Linked DNA regions of Spirosoma rhododendri. The main gene of each other region encodes a partner of the protein of the gene in region 3 in a complex. Links are inferred from orthologs where the notes say so. Each region holds a gene or a part of one and is shown on either strand. Other genes may lie near its edges.

Region 1 (3,209 bases), 2.9 Mb from region 3 along the record:
CAGCGAACGACAGGCCGATGGCTGCCAGCGATAACCCAACCATTTTCTCATCCCATTTGAACTTCTCCATCGTGTAGAACGTCCAGGTGCCCTGCACGGCGAATCCGGCTATGTAAATGAGCACTAGCGACGCAACCAGCCCCAGGATGACCGGATAGCGCTTCAGGTTTAGCAACGAGCCGATCGGGTTGGCCCGCTTCCAGTTGAACGGTCGCCGGTTTTCGGGGGACAGCGATTCGGGCAGAACAAACAGACCGTAGACGAAATTGAGCAGGGTTAGGCCTGCCGATACGAAGAAAGGGACACGTGGGCCGTATTGCCCCAGAAAACCGCCAATGGCCGGCCCCAGAATAAACCCAACGCCGAATGCCGCACCGACCAGACCAAAGTTTTGAGCACGCTTCTCCGGCGTGCTGATGTCAGCGATGTACGCGTTTGCTGTTGTGAAGCTGGCCCCGGTAATCCCCGCCAGTATTCGCCCGATGAACAACCATTCAATCGTCGGCGCAAATCCCTGAAAGAGATAGTCGATACCAAAGCCAAACAGCGAGAAGAGTAGTACCGGCCGTCGCCCGTAGCGATCGCTTAACCCGCCGAGAACGGGCGAGAAGACAAATTGCATCAGTGCGTAGACGAAGCTCAGAAAACCACCATACTGGGCCGCCTGACTAATGTTGCCGCCGATGAGTTGCTCGATCAGCTTTGGAAAGATCGGGATGATGATGCCAATGCCCGTCACATCGAGCAATAGCGTAATGAAAATAAACGTCAGCGCCGGGGCAGTACGTTTAGGCATGAGGGAGGAGTTATGGAGTTGTAGAGTCGTAAAGTCGTAGGGTTGTAAAGTTGCTGGCGCGTCAGCCCATCCGGCGGTAGCTCCGTGCGTCAGCAACTTTACAACCCATACAACTTTACGACTCTACAACTTTTTTAAGCGTAGGTATTGAGCATTACTGGCATTACCAGCATCAGAATATCCTCGTTTTCGTCTTTATCAGCGGGAATCAGCAGACCGGCGCGGTTTGGAGCCGATAGTTCCAGCGAAATCATCCGGGCACTGATGTTGCTCAGCATTTCGGCCATCAACTTGGCGTTGAAACCGATCTCCATCGCGTCGCCGTCGTAGTCGCATAGCAGTTTTTCGTTGGCTTCGTTCGAGTAGTCGAGGTCTTCGGCCGAGATCGTCAGGGAGTTGGTCTTCAGCGACAGCCGAATCTGGTGCGTAGTCCGGTTGGCGTAGATCATAATCCGCTTCAGTGAGTTCAGCAGATCGGTCCGGCCGATGGTCATCACGTTCGGGTTGTTGGTCGGAATGGCGTTTTCGTAGTCGGGGAACCGCTCGTCGATCAGGCGGCAGATCAGCTGCGTTGGCCCAAACGTAAACGACGCGTTCGCCTGGCTGAACTCCGCCGTGACGGGAACGCCTTCCGGCAACGACGCCTTCAGCAACTGGAGTGCCTTGCGTGGAATAATGATCGAACTGGCCGATGGTGTGCCGAGATCAGTCCGGCGGTAGCGGATCAGGCGGTGCCCATCGGTAGCGACGAACGTTGTACTGTCGCTGCCGAGTTGCAGGTAAACCCCCGTCATGGCTGGGCGCAGGTCGTCGGTGCTGGTTGCAAAGACCGTGTTGTTGATGGCGCTCAGGAGCACATCCGAGGTCATCTCAACCGACTGGGTTTTCGTGACGGTCGGCAACTTGGGGAAGTCGATCGGGTTTTCGCCCGACAGTTTATACCGGCCGTTGTCAGTCAGGATTTCGGTGCCGAACGTGTCGGTGTCGATATTGATGGTAACCGGCTGTTCGGGCAGGCTGCGCAGCGTGTCGAGCAGTAGCTTGGCTGGAATGGCAATTGAACCGCTCTCGCTCGCGTCGACCGGAATCTGCGTGGTCATGGTCGTTTGCAGATCCGAGGCTGTAATCGTCAATGTGCCGCCCGCAGCATCCGGCCCGGCATCGATACGAAACAGGAAGTTTTCGAGGATCGGCACAATCGGGTTGGTTGCCACGACGCCGTTAATATTCTGGAGGTTCTTGAGCAGAACCGACGAGGAGACGATGAATTTCATAGGCCGACTGGTTGGCTTTTTTCTGGTAAATAAATAAGAACAAAAGTAACGAAAAAATCTGAGCCTGTGGTGCGCTGTCTGACCGAAAGAACCAATACGTTTATCTATACTGTTGACCTTAAAACGGGCTTTTTACCCAGCGGTAACTAGTTTTAGTTGCCTTCGTAATCAGTAGCTTATCAAAACGCATATGGAAACCGAAATCATAAACCGCGTAGCCAACAGCGGCCTTGTCTCGCTTGATCTGGAAGAGCTGTACCACCCCGGCGAACGGGTACTTTACGACCTGAAAGACAACCTGTACATGGGCATGATACTGCGTGAAAAAGACTTCCGGGCGTTTCTGAAAGAACACGACTGGAGTCAGTACACGGGCAAGAACGTCGCCATCACCTGCACAGAAGATGCGATCGTGCCAACCTGGGCGTATATGCTGTTGACGATTCAGCTTCAGCCTTACGCCAACACGGTCGTGTTCGGTACGCTGACCGATCTCGAAGAGAAACTGTACTTCGACGCGATCGCCCGCATCGACCCGGAGCAGTACCGCGATGCGCGTGTGGTGGTGAAAGGGTGTAGCAAGGTGCCCGTACCCGTGGCGGCTTATGTCGAGCTGACCCGCATCCTGAAACCCGTCGTGCAAAGCCTGCTCTTCGGCGAACCATGCAGCACCGTCCCCCTCTACAAACGACCGAAGTAAAGTTTTACAGTTGTAGAGTCGTAGGGTTATAAAGTTGCTGGGGCGTCAGTCCATCCGGCGTCAGCCAACTTTATAACTTTACGACTCTACAACTTTACAACTCAAAAACTCGAAATGAAGCATCTTCTCTCCGTCGCGCTGACTGCGCTGGTGCTGACTGGCGCATCCGCGCAGACGCCACCCGCCGGTAAAAAGCCGCGTACGAAAATTGGTACGACCGTTTTGCCGTTACCCGGTCGGCCCGAACTGGCGATTTCACAGGCCGAAATTGAGGCACAGATACGGTTTCTGGCTTCGGACGAACTGATGGGTCGGCGGACGGGTGAACCCGGTAATGCTGTCGCAGCGCGCTATATCGCTGAGCAATACCGGGCGATGGGCCTGAAACCAGCCGGCGATCAGGGCAATTATCTACAGCCGTTTTCGCTCGACAAAATTG
Region 2 (3,138 bases), 2.6 Mb from region 3 along the record:
CGCATGATGGCCTGCGATTTGGCCGTTGTAAAGACTTTCATCATCTCAAACTGCCGGACCACGGCGCAACCGTAGTCGGTTACCGACGCACCAATGCGGGGGATGATCGCGTCGAACTGGTCAAGCTCCTGCCCGTCGAGGAGCACCGTCGGGCGGCCCCCTTCGATCATGACGTGGCAGTTGAGATGATTGACAATGACGCCTTCGTGGTTGCGTTCCCTGACTGCCGTCAGCAGCCGCTGCGTCGAATACAGGTCGGGATTTGTTGATAAAATAGCAATGCGCATACAGCGATCAGTTGTCGGAAGTGAGCAGGTGGTGAGCCATGTAGTTCTATCGGACAGCGTTTTGCTATGGGTTAGGCAGTGTCGGCGACTGACCGAGTTTAGCCTGATAAGAAAGGTCTTTTTGAGACACGTCGACGATGAATCGGTTACGCAGAATCTTACGACCCAGCAGGATCGGGTAACGCATTTGCTCGCGGTCGGCCAGCGTAAATTCAACCCGGATCGTGCGGTCGAACAGTTTCAGGCGTGTTTTGATGACGTAGCGCAGTTCTGATACGCCAAACGAGTTGCGAATCATACGCTGACTGAACTGACTGCTGTAAAACGGCCGGGACTCCTGTCCGGTTTCGCCGATAAGCCAGAATCGTAGCTTCTGCCCGTTTTTTGTCCGTACCAGCCGCACATCTTTGCAGTGCAGCGCCGATGTGTAAGCACCCGTATCAACTTTAGCGTACGCATCAAACAGGCCAAGATCGGGTAAATCAATCCGGTCTGTCATACCGATGATCTGCTTGGCCATTTTTTGACGTTGTAAAGTTGGATAGTTTTAGAGTTGGATAGTCATAGAGTTGTTGCCGCCGGTATTGGATGCGGTAGTCCCGGCGGGGAACCGCAACTTTATAACCCTACAACTTTACAACTCTGAAACTCACTTTATAATCCGGGTGAAGGTAAGCGAAAGGTCGAGAAGAACCATCTTGGCGCGGGCGTTGCGTTCGAGGTGATAAGCGGCCTCGTTGAGGTCGGCAACGATACGCTCGATGTGGCTGGTATTTAGCACTTTGGCGAAATTCTTGACGAACGACATCTCGTCGTCGGGCAGGCGCAGCAGGGCCCCCGCCCCCTGTTGCCACAGAAACAGGTCGCGGCACAGGCGGATGCTGTAGTCGAACAACCCTTTCTGTTTTTCTTTGCTGAATCCGTCGAACTGATCGGCCTGTTTGACCAGCTTGGCCAGATCCTGCCGGTAGCAGTCGCGCATCCATTCGGCAAACCAGGCGTGTTCGCTGTCGGTACCTTCCTGCGTACTCAGGTGCAGGGCTTCGGCCATATTGCCGTCGGCCAGATAAGCGACACGGCGGGCGGTGGTTTCGTCGAGGTTGAGGTGTTGCCGAAGGTGTGTGGCTACATCGTCATCCGAAAAGGCCGGAACACCCACCCGCTGCGTACGCGACAGAATCGTGATGAGCAGCTTGTCGGGCTGATTGGTCACGAGCAGAAAAAGCGTTTGTGCGGGCGGTTCTTCGAGCACCTTCAGCAGCGCATTGGCCGATGTGGTGTTCATCAGTTCCGGTAGCCAGATCAGCATGATCTTGTACGGCCCCTCGTAGGCTTTCAGCGATAGTTTCTGCAAGATCGAGCGCGCTTCTTCGGCCGAAATGTTGCCCTGCTTATTGTCGGCACCGATCGTTTCGAGCCAGTCGGGCAGGGTGCGGTAGGGTTGCGTGAGCAGGAACTTGCGGAAGTCGGTCAGGTACGCTTCCGACGTTTTGCCTTTGCTCAGGTTCGCCACCGGAAATACAAGGTGTAGGTCGGGATGAACGAGCTTCTGAATTTTCACGCAGGACGCACACCGTCCGCACGAATCAGCCGTCGGCGTACCAGACCCCTGCTTGTCTTCGCAGTTGACGTACTGCGCCAGGGCTAGCGCCAGGGCTAAATTGGCACCACCGGTTGGGCCGTCGAACAGGAGCGCGTGGGCCAGATGGTTTGTCTGCACCGCCCGCACCAGCAGTTGCCGGACGGCGTCCTGCCCTACAATGTCGGAGAATTGCATGATTGCTTCGCTGGTTCAACGTTTGATGGCCAGCGTGTAAGGTTTAGGCGGGAAAAGGCACCCGGAAAAACCTTAAACATCAAACGTTAAACCTAAAACTAGAAAGAAAACAACGGTTCGGGGGGAAGGCTGTGGCTTTGGTCAAAGATAGCCCGCAAAATGTTTTTTTCGACCTCATCGAACGGGCGATTCCGCCGACCAAACGCTTCGGCCGCGACTTGTAGCGCCTTGTCAATTCGGTAGGTAGCGAAACCGTCGGCGGCACCACCCCACGAGAACGATGGAATGTGTTTGTACTGAAAACCGCCACCAAAAACGTTGACGCTGACGCCCACCACTGTGCCCGTGTTGAACATGGTGCTGATGCCCGCCTTGGTGTAATCGCCCATGGTCAGCCCACAAAAGGCCCGGCCTGTATCTTCCAGCTGACGCGTGCCGTAGTGGTAAATCTTGACGTTGCTGTAGTCGTTCTTCAGGTTTGAATTGTTGACGTTAGCACCCAGATTACACCATTCGCCGATGACCGAGTTGCCCAGAAAACCGTCGTGGCCTTTGTTGCTGTAGCCGAAGAATACCGAGTTGCCGATTTCCCCGCCTACTTTGCAATATGGGCCAATTGTGGTGTTGGCCCGCATCTTACCGCCCCAGTTTACGGTTGAGCCTTCGCCCAGCGAAAACGGGCCAATCACGATACTGCCTTCGCTGATCGTCGCGTTTTTGCCGATGTAAATGGGACCACCTTCCGCATTCAGAATAGCCGCCCGAATTGTGGCACCGGGTTCGACGAATAAGTTTTCGGGCGCGTAAACGCGGGTAAACACATCGGTGATCGGCTCCGACTGACGCCCTTCGGTTATGCGACTGAAATCAGCGCGGATCTGATCGCCGTTTTCCACGAAAATATCCCACAGATGCCGCAATACGGTCAGCGGCCCGGCGAACGTTTGCCACTGATACGAGTCGGTCGTTTCCGGCGACTGAACCAGTTTATGGGGCGTCCGAACGGCCAGTACCAGCCCGTCGCTGTCGCGCAGCCCGTGGCCCGGTGCCAGCGTGTCGAGTGCTTCAACAAGG
Region 3 (3,530 bases):
GGGGCGTCGGCACATTCCCCGTCAGGGCAATGGCAAGCGTTTACGGGGTGAGGTAACTAATTGATGCAAAGCAACATGACCGATGGCAGATTGCTGATAAAATCAGTAGTCGACTTCCAGATTCAACTCGCCCGGATTGCGGTCTGCGCCAACAACCGGCGCCCATGCTAAAGCATATTGCAAAAAAAACGCCTGATACGGCGGAGTGCAAAACGACCATCCGCAAAGCCAAAGCGCTTAAAACGGATACAAGCAGACAATCCGGCTCTGATTGTGCAAACGCTAATCGATTCTTCAACGCCAGGAGTCAATCTATTTTGAATTGATATGCGTTGGTATCTTCATATCTGAACTCGTAAACAGCGAACCTGCCATGAAGATAATGCACACAGTTTTAGATCGGTTTGATCGCTTCGATACCGCTATGAATAGCTGGATGGTTGCCAATAGCGTCGTTATTCTGCGGCTGAGTATGGGGCTGGTTTTTGTAGGGTTTGGTCTGCTGAAGTTTTTCCCCGGCTTGAGTCCAATCGAATCACTGGCTACCCGAACTACGGTTATTCTAACGCTCGGTATTTTCTCCGGTCATAATGCCATGGATTTTGTCGCGACGCTGGAATGTGTCATTGGTATCTGTTTCCTGACGGGCCGGTTCCTGCGGGTGGGCGTGTGGCTCATGCTGATACAAATGATTGGGGCTATGTCGCCCATTTTCCTGTTCTTCTCCGAGTTGTTTCCCGGTCCTGACCATACGCCCACACTGGCCGCGCAGTATATCCTGAAAGACATTATTCTGGTAGCTGCCGGTATGGTGATTGCTGCTACCTGGTCAGGCGCACGCATCACAATCGAACCCAAGAGCTTACGTCACTCGTTGCGGACACGTGTTCCGGCCGTGTATGGCACCCGGCGTTCCGCCGGGCACGTTATTGCGGCCTAGCTTAATAATCAACTTCCAGATTCAGGGCTTGTCGGAGCTCATGTAGGGCGGGGTTTTTATTGGCCATGAAGTTGTACTTGTCCTGCGAGCTGTAAATCATCTTCTTCGTTTCCTGCACCGTCACGGTGTGCTCCAGCTGAATCTGGCTGTTTTGCAGTTGCTCACGCAGATACATCATCAGTTCCGGCTTGATATCGGTCAGGTAGCCAACCTGAAGCGTGTTGTCCAGCGTCAGGCTGATCGTCGTGCCGTCGAGGACCAGTTGCCGGTTCAGCACGAGCTGCTCGGTGGCGGAGTCGTTTTGCTGGAGCCGTAGTTTGGTAAACGTTCGCCAGCAGGTTTGCAGGTCGTCGAAGTCGAACGGACGGTCGGGCCGGGCCGGGGCTAGTACCGCAACGACACTTGGTTCGCTGGTTGCCTGCACCGGGCTGGTGTTGAGCGACACCGTCGACCGGAGTCGGCTGCTGGCTGGCCGGGCCGGCATGGCGATCGGCTGCCGCATAGCCGTAGCAGGCTGCTGGGCTGGCGCAACCGGCGGTGCCACCGTCGACGCGCTGGCAACCGGCTGGGGAGCCGGTGACGGGGCGGACTGATAGCCGTTGACCGGCTCACTCGTGATTGGGTGCTGCGCCGTCAGGCCGTGGTCAGGCGATGGCTGTGGACTGTCGTTTTTTTTTTCAGCCCCGTCCGGCAGCGGTACGCCGTTGGGTACAGCGGCTTCCGTGATGACCGGGGCGGCAGGCGCATTGCTGCGGGTACCGCTGACGGGCTGCGCGGGGAGGGCGTCCCAGTCGAGCACGTTGCGCAGGTTCGCCAGTTTCATCAGCCACAGTTCCGTGTGCAGCCGCTGATCTTTGGCCTGCTTGTAGTTCATGTCGCACTGCCCGCCGAGACTCAGCGCCGACAGCAAAAACGACATGGGGGCCTGCATCGCCTGCTCAAGGTACTGCTTTCTGACGTTCTCCGTCACTTGCAGCAACTGCACCGTTGCAGCATCTTTGGCTACCAGCAGGTCGCGAAAATGGCGACATAGCCCCACGACAAACTGGTGCCCGTCGAAGCCTTTACGCAGAATCTCGTCGGTCGTCAACAGGCTCTGTACCAGGTTGCCGGCCAGCAGCTGTTCAGTCAGTTTGAAGTAATAGTCGTAGTCCAGAATGTGCAGGTTGTCCAGCACTTCCTTGTACCGAATTACCCGATCAGCGGCAAAGGTCACGTTCAGGTCGAACATCGACAGCGCATCGCGCAAACCCCCGTCGGCTTTCTGAGCAATCAGGGCCAGTGCCTCGGGCTCGGCCTCGATGTTTTCCGCTCCGGCGATCTTCGCCAGATGGCCCGCGATGTGCTGCGGCTGAATCCGGTTGAAGTCGAAGATCTGGCAACGCGACAGAATCGTGGGCAGAATCTTGTGCTTCTCCGTCGTGGCCAGAATGAAAATGGCGTAGCTGGGCGGTTCTTCCAGCGTCTTCAGAAACGCGTTGAAAGCCGCCGACGAGAGCATGTGCACCTCGTCAATAATGTAAATCTTGTACTTGCCCGACTGGGGTGGATAGCGTACCTGATCGATCAGGTTACGAATATCTTCGACCGAGTTGTTGGAGGCCGCGTCAAGCTCGTGAATGTTGAACGACGCGCTCTGGTTAAAGCTCACGCACGAGTCGCACTGATCGCAGGCTTCGCCGTCTTCCGTCAGGTTCTGGCAGTTGATGGTCTTGGCCAGAATCCGGGCGCAGGTGGTTTTGCCGACGCCACGGGGCCCGCAAAATAAAAACGCGGAGGCTAAGTGATTGGTCCTGATCGCGTTCTTCAGTGTGGTCGTAATATGCTCCTGCCCGACAACGGTGTCGAACGTAGCGGGGCGATACTTACGGGCCGAAACCACAAAATTTTCCATACTCAAAGATACCAGTTCCCGGCCAGACTTCAAACCGGCGATACCCGTCAAAACGCAGCGCTGCCGACCCGGCTTTGCCGGTTCAAACGAACGGCTAACCGGGTCGGCAGCGTGCTTGCAGGGCTATAACCAGAGCCTATTCGTCGGCGGGTGGAGTGCCCCGGAAGGCATCTTTTTTGTCGATTTTTGCCAGCTTGACAGGCTTGCCTTCCCGCGCCGACTGGTAAATAGCGTCCATAATCCGCTGATCCTGTAGACCCTCCTCGCCGGGCGTGAAAGGCGTTTTGTTGCCTGTCACACAGGTAGAAAAATGGTCCATTTCCGACATGAAGTGGTTTTTCTGGCCCATGTCGTGCTCGGTAATCAGGTTTTGTTTGCCCTGCGCCTGACTGGTCATCAGTTTCAGGCCCTGATACGGAAAGGCCGGGTCCATTTTGATCCAGCCTGTGTCGGCCAGCACCCGGTAACTTTTGTCGTCGTGGTGCCCGTAGCTGGTCGCGCAACTGGCCTGCACCCCGCTCGGAAATTTCATCAGCCAGTTGACCTGCTCTTCGACTTCGGTAAAGCGCGGATCGCCCGGTGTGCTGTGAATGAAAGCCGATACTTCGGTGGGTTCTTCGGCCAGCACAAAGCGGATGGTATTAAGGCAGTAAAGGCCCACGTCGGGCAACGAACCGCCCCCGGCCAGCGCCTTGT

The links.
Region 1: the proteins of HH216_RS18960 (region 3) and dnaN are in contact, whole or in part, in a cryo-EM structure (PDB 8GIZ), measured with the Escherichia coli proteins. The link is inferred for Spirosoma rhododendri from one-to-one orthologs.
Region 2: the proteins of HH216_RS18960 (region 3) and HH216_RS08275 are in contact, whole or in part, in a cryo-EM structure (PDB 8GIZ), measured with the Escherichia coli proteins. The link is inferred for Spirosoma rhododendri from one-to-one orthologs.

What each region holds. Positions count from the first base shown.
Region 1 is NZ_CP051677.1:1,659,447-1,662,655, forward strand. Bases 1-2,881 are described here. They hold dnaN (DNA polymerase III subunit beta), read right to left. Parts: upstream 2,071-2,881; coding sequence 931-2,070; downstream 1-930. Other genes in these bases: HH216_RS06755 (TCR/Tet family MFS transporter), read right to left, coding at 1-796; HH216_RS06765 (DUF2480 family protein), read left to right, coding at 2,261-2,770. Also shown: HH216_RS06770 (M28 family peptidase), read left to right, coding at 2,885-3,209. UniProt on the Escherichia coli protein: Confers DNA tethering and processivity to DNA polymerases and other proteins. Acts as a clamp, forming a ring around DNA (a reaction catalyzed by the clamp-loading complex) which diffuses in an ATP-independent manner freely and bidirectionally along dsDNA.
Region 2 is NZ_CP051677.1:1,990,815-1,993,952, forward strand. Bases 1-2,810 are described here. They hold HH216_RS08275 (DNA polymerase III subunit), read right to left. Parts: upstream 2,065-2,810; coding sequence 937-2,064; downstream 1-936. Other genes in these bases: rimK (30S ribosomal protein S6--L-glutamate ligase), read right to left, coding at 1-287; HH216_RS08270 (ATP-dependent zinc protease family protein), read right to left, coding at 352-807; HH216_RS08280 (putative sugar nucleotidyl transferase), read right to left, coding at 2,163-2,810. Outside these bases: more of HH216_RS08280, read right to left, coding at 2,811-3,138. UniProt on the Escherichia coli protein: Part of the beta sliding clamp loading complex, which hydrolyzes ATP to load the beta clamp onto primed DNA to form the DNA replication pre-initiation complex.
Region 3 is NZ_CP051677.1:4,563,544-4,567,073, reverse strand. Bases 389-3,261 are described here. They hold HH216_RS18960 (DNA polymerase III subunit gamma/tau), read right to left. Parts: upstream 2,835-3,261; coding sequence 942-2,834; downstream 389-941. Other genes in these bases: HH216_RS18955 (Gfo/Idh/MocA family protein), read right to left, coding at 2,971-3,261; HH216_RS18965 (DoxX family protein), read left to right, coding at 389-940. Also shown: HH216_RS18970 (cyclase family protein), read left to right, coding at 1-56; more of HH216_RS18965, read left to right, coding at 383-388; more of HH216_RS18955, read right to left, coding at 3,262-3,530. UniProt on the Escherichia coli protein: Part of the beta sliding clamp loading complex, which hydrolyzes ATP to load the beta clamp onto primed DNA to form the DNA replication pre-initiation complex.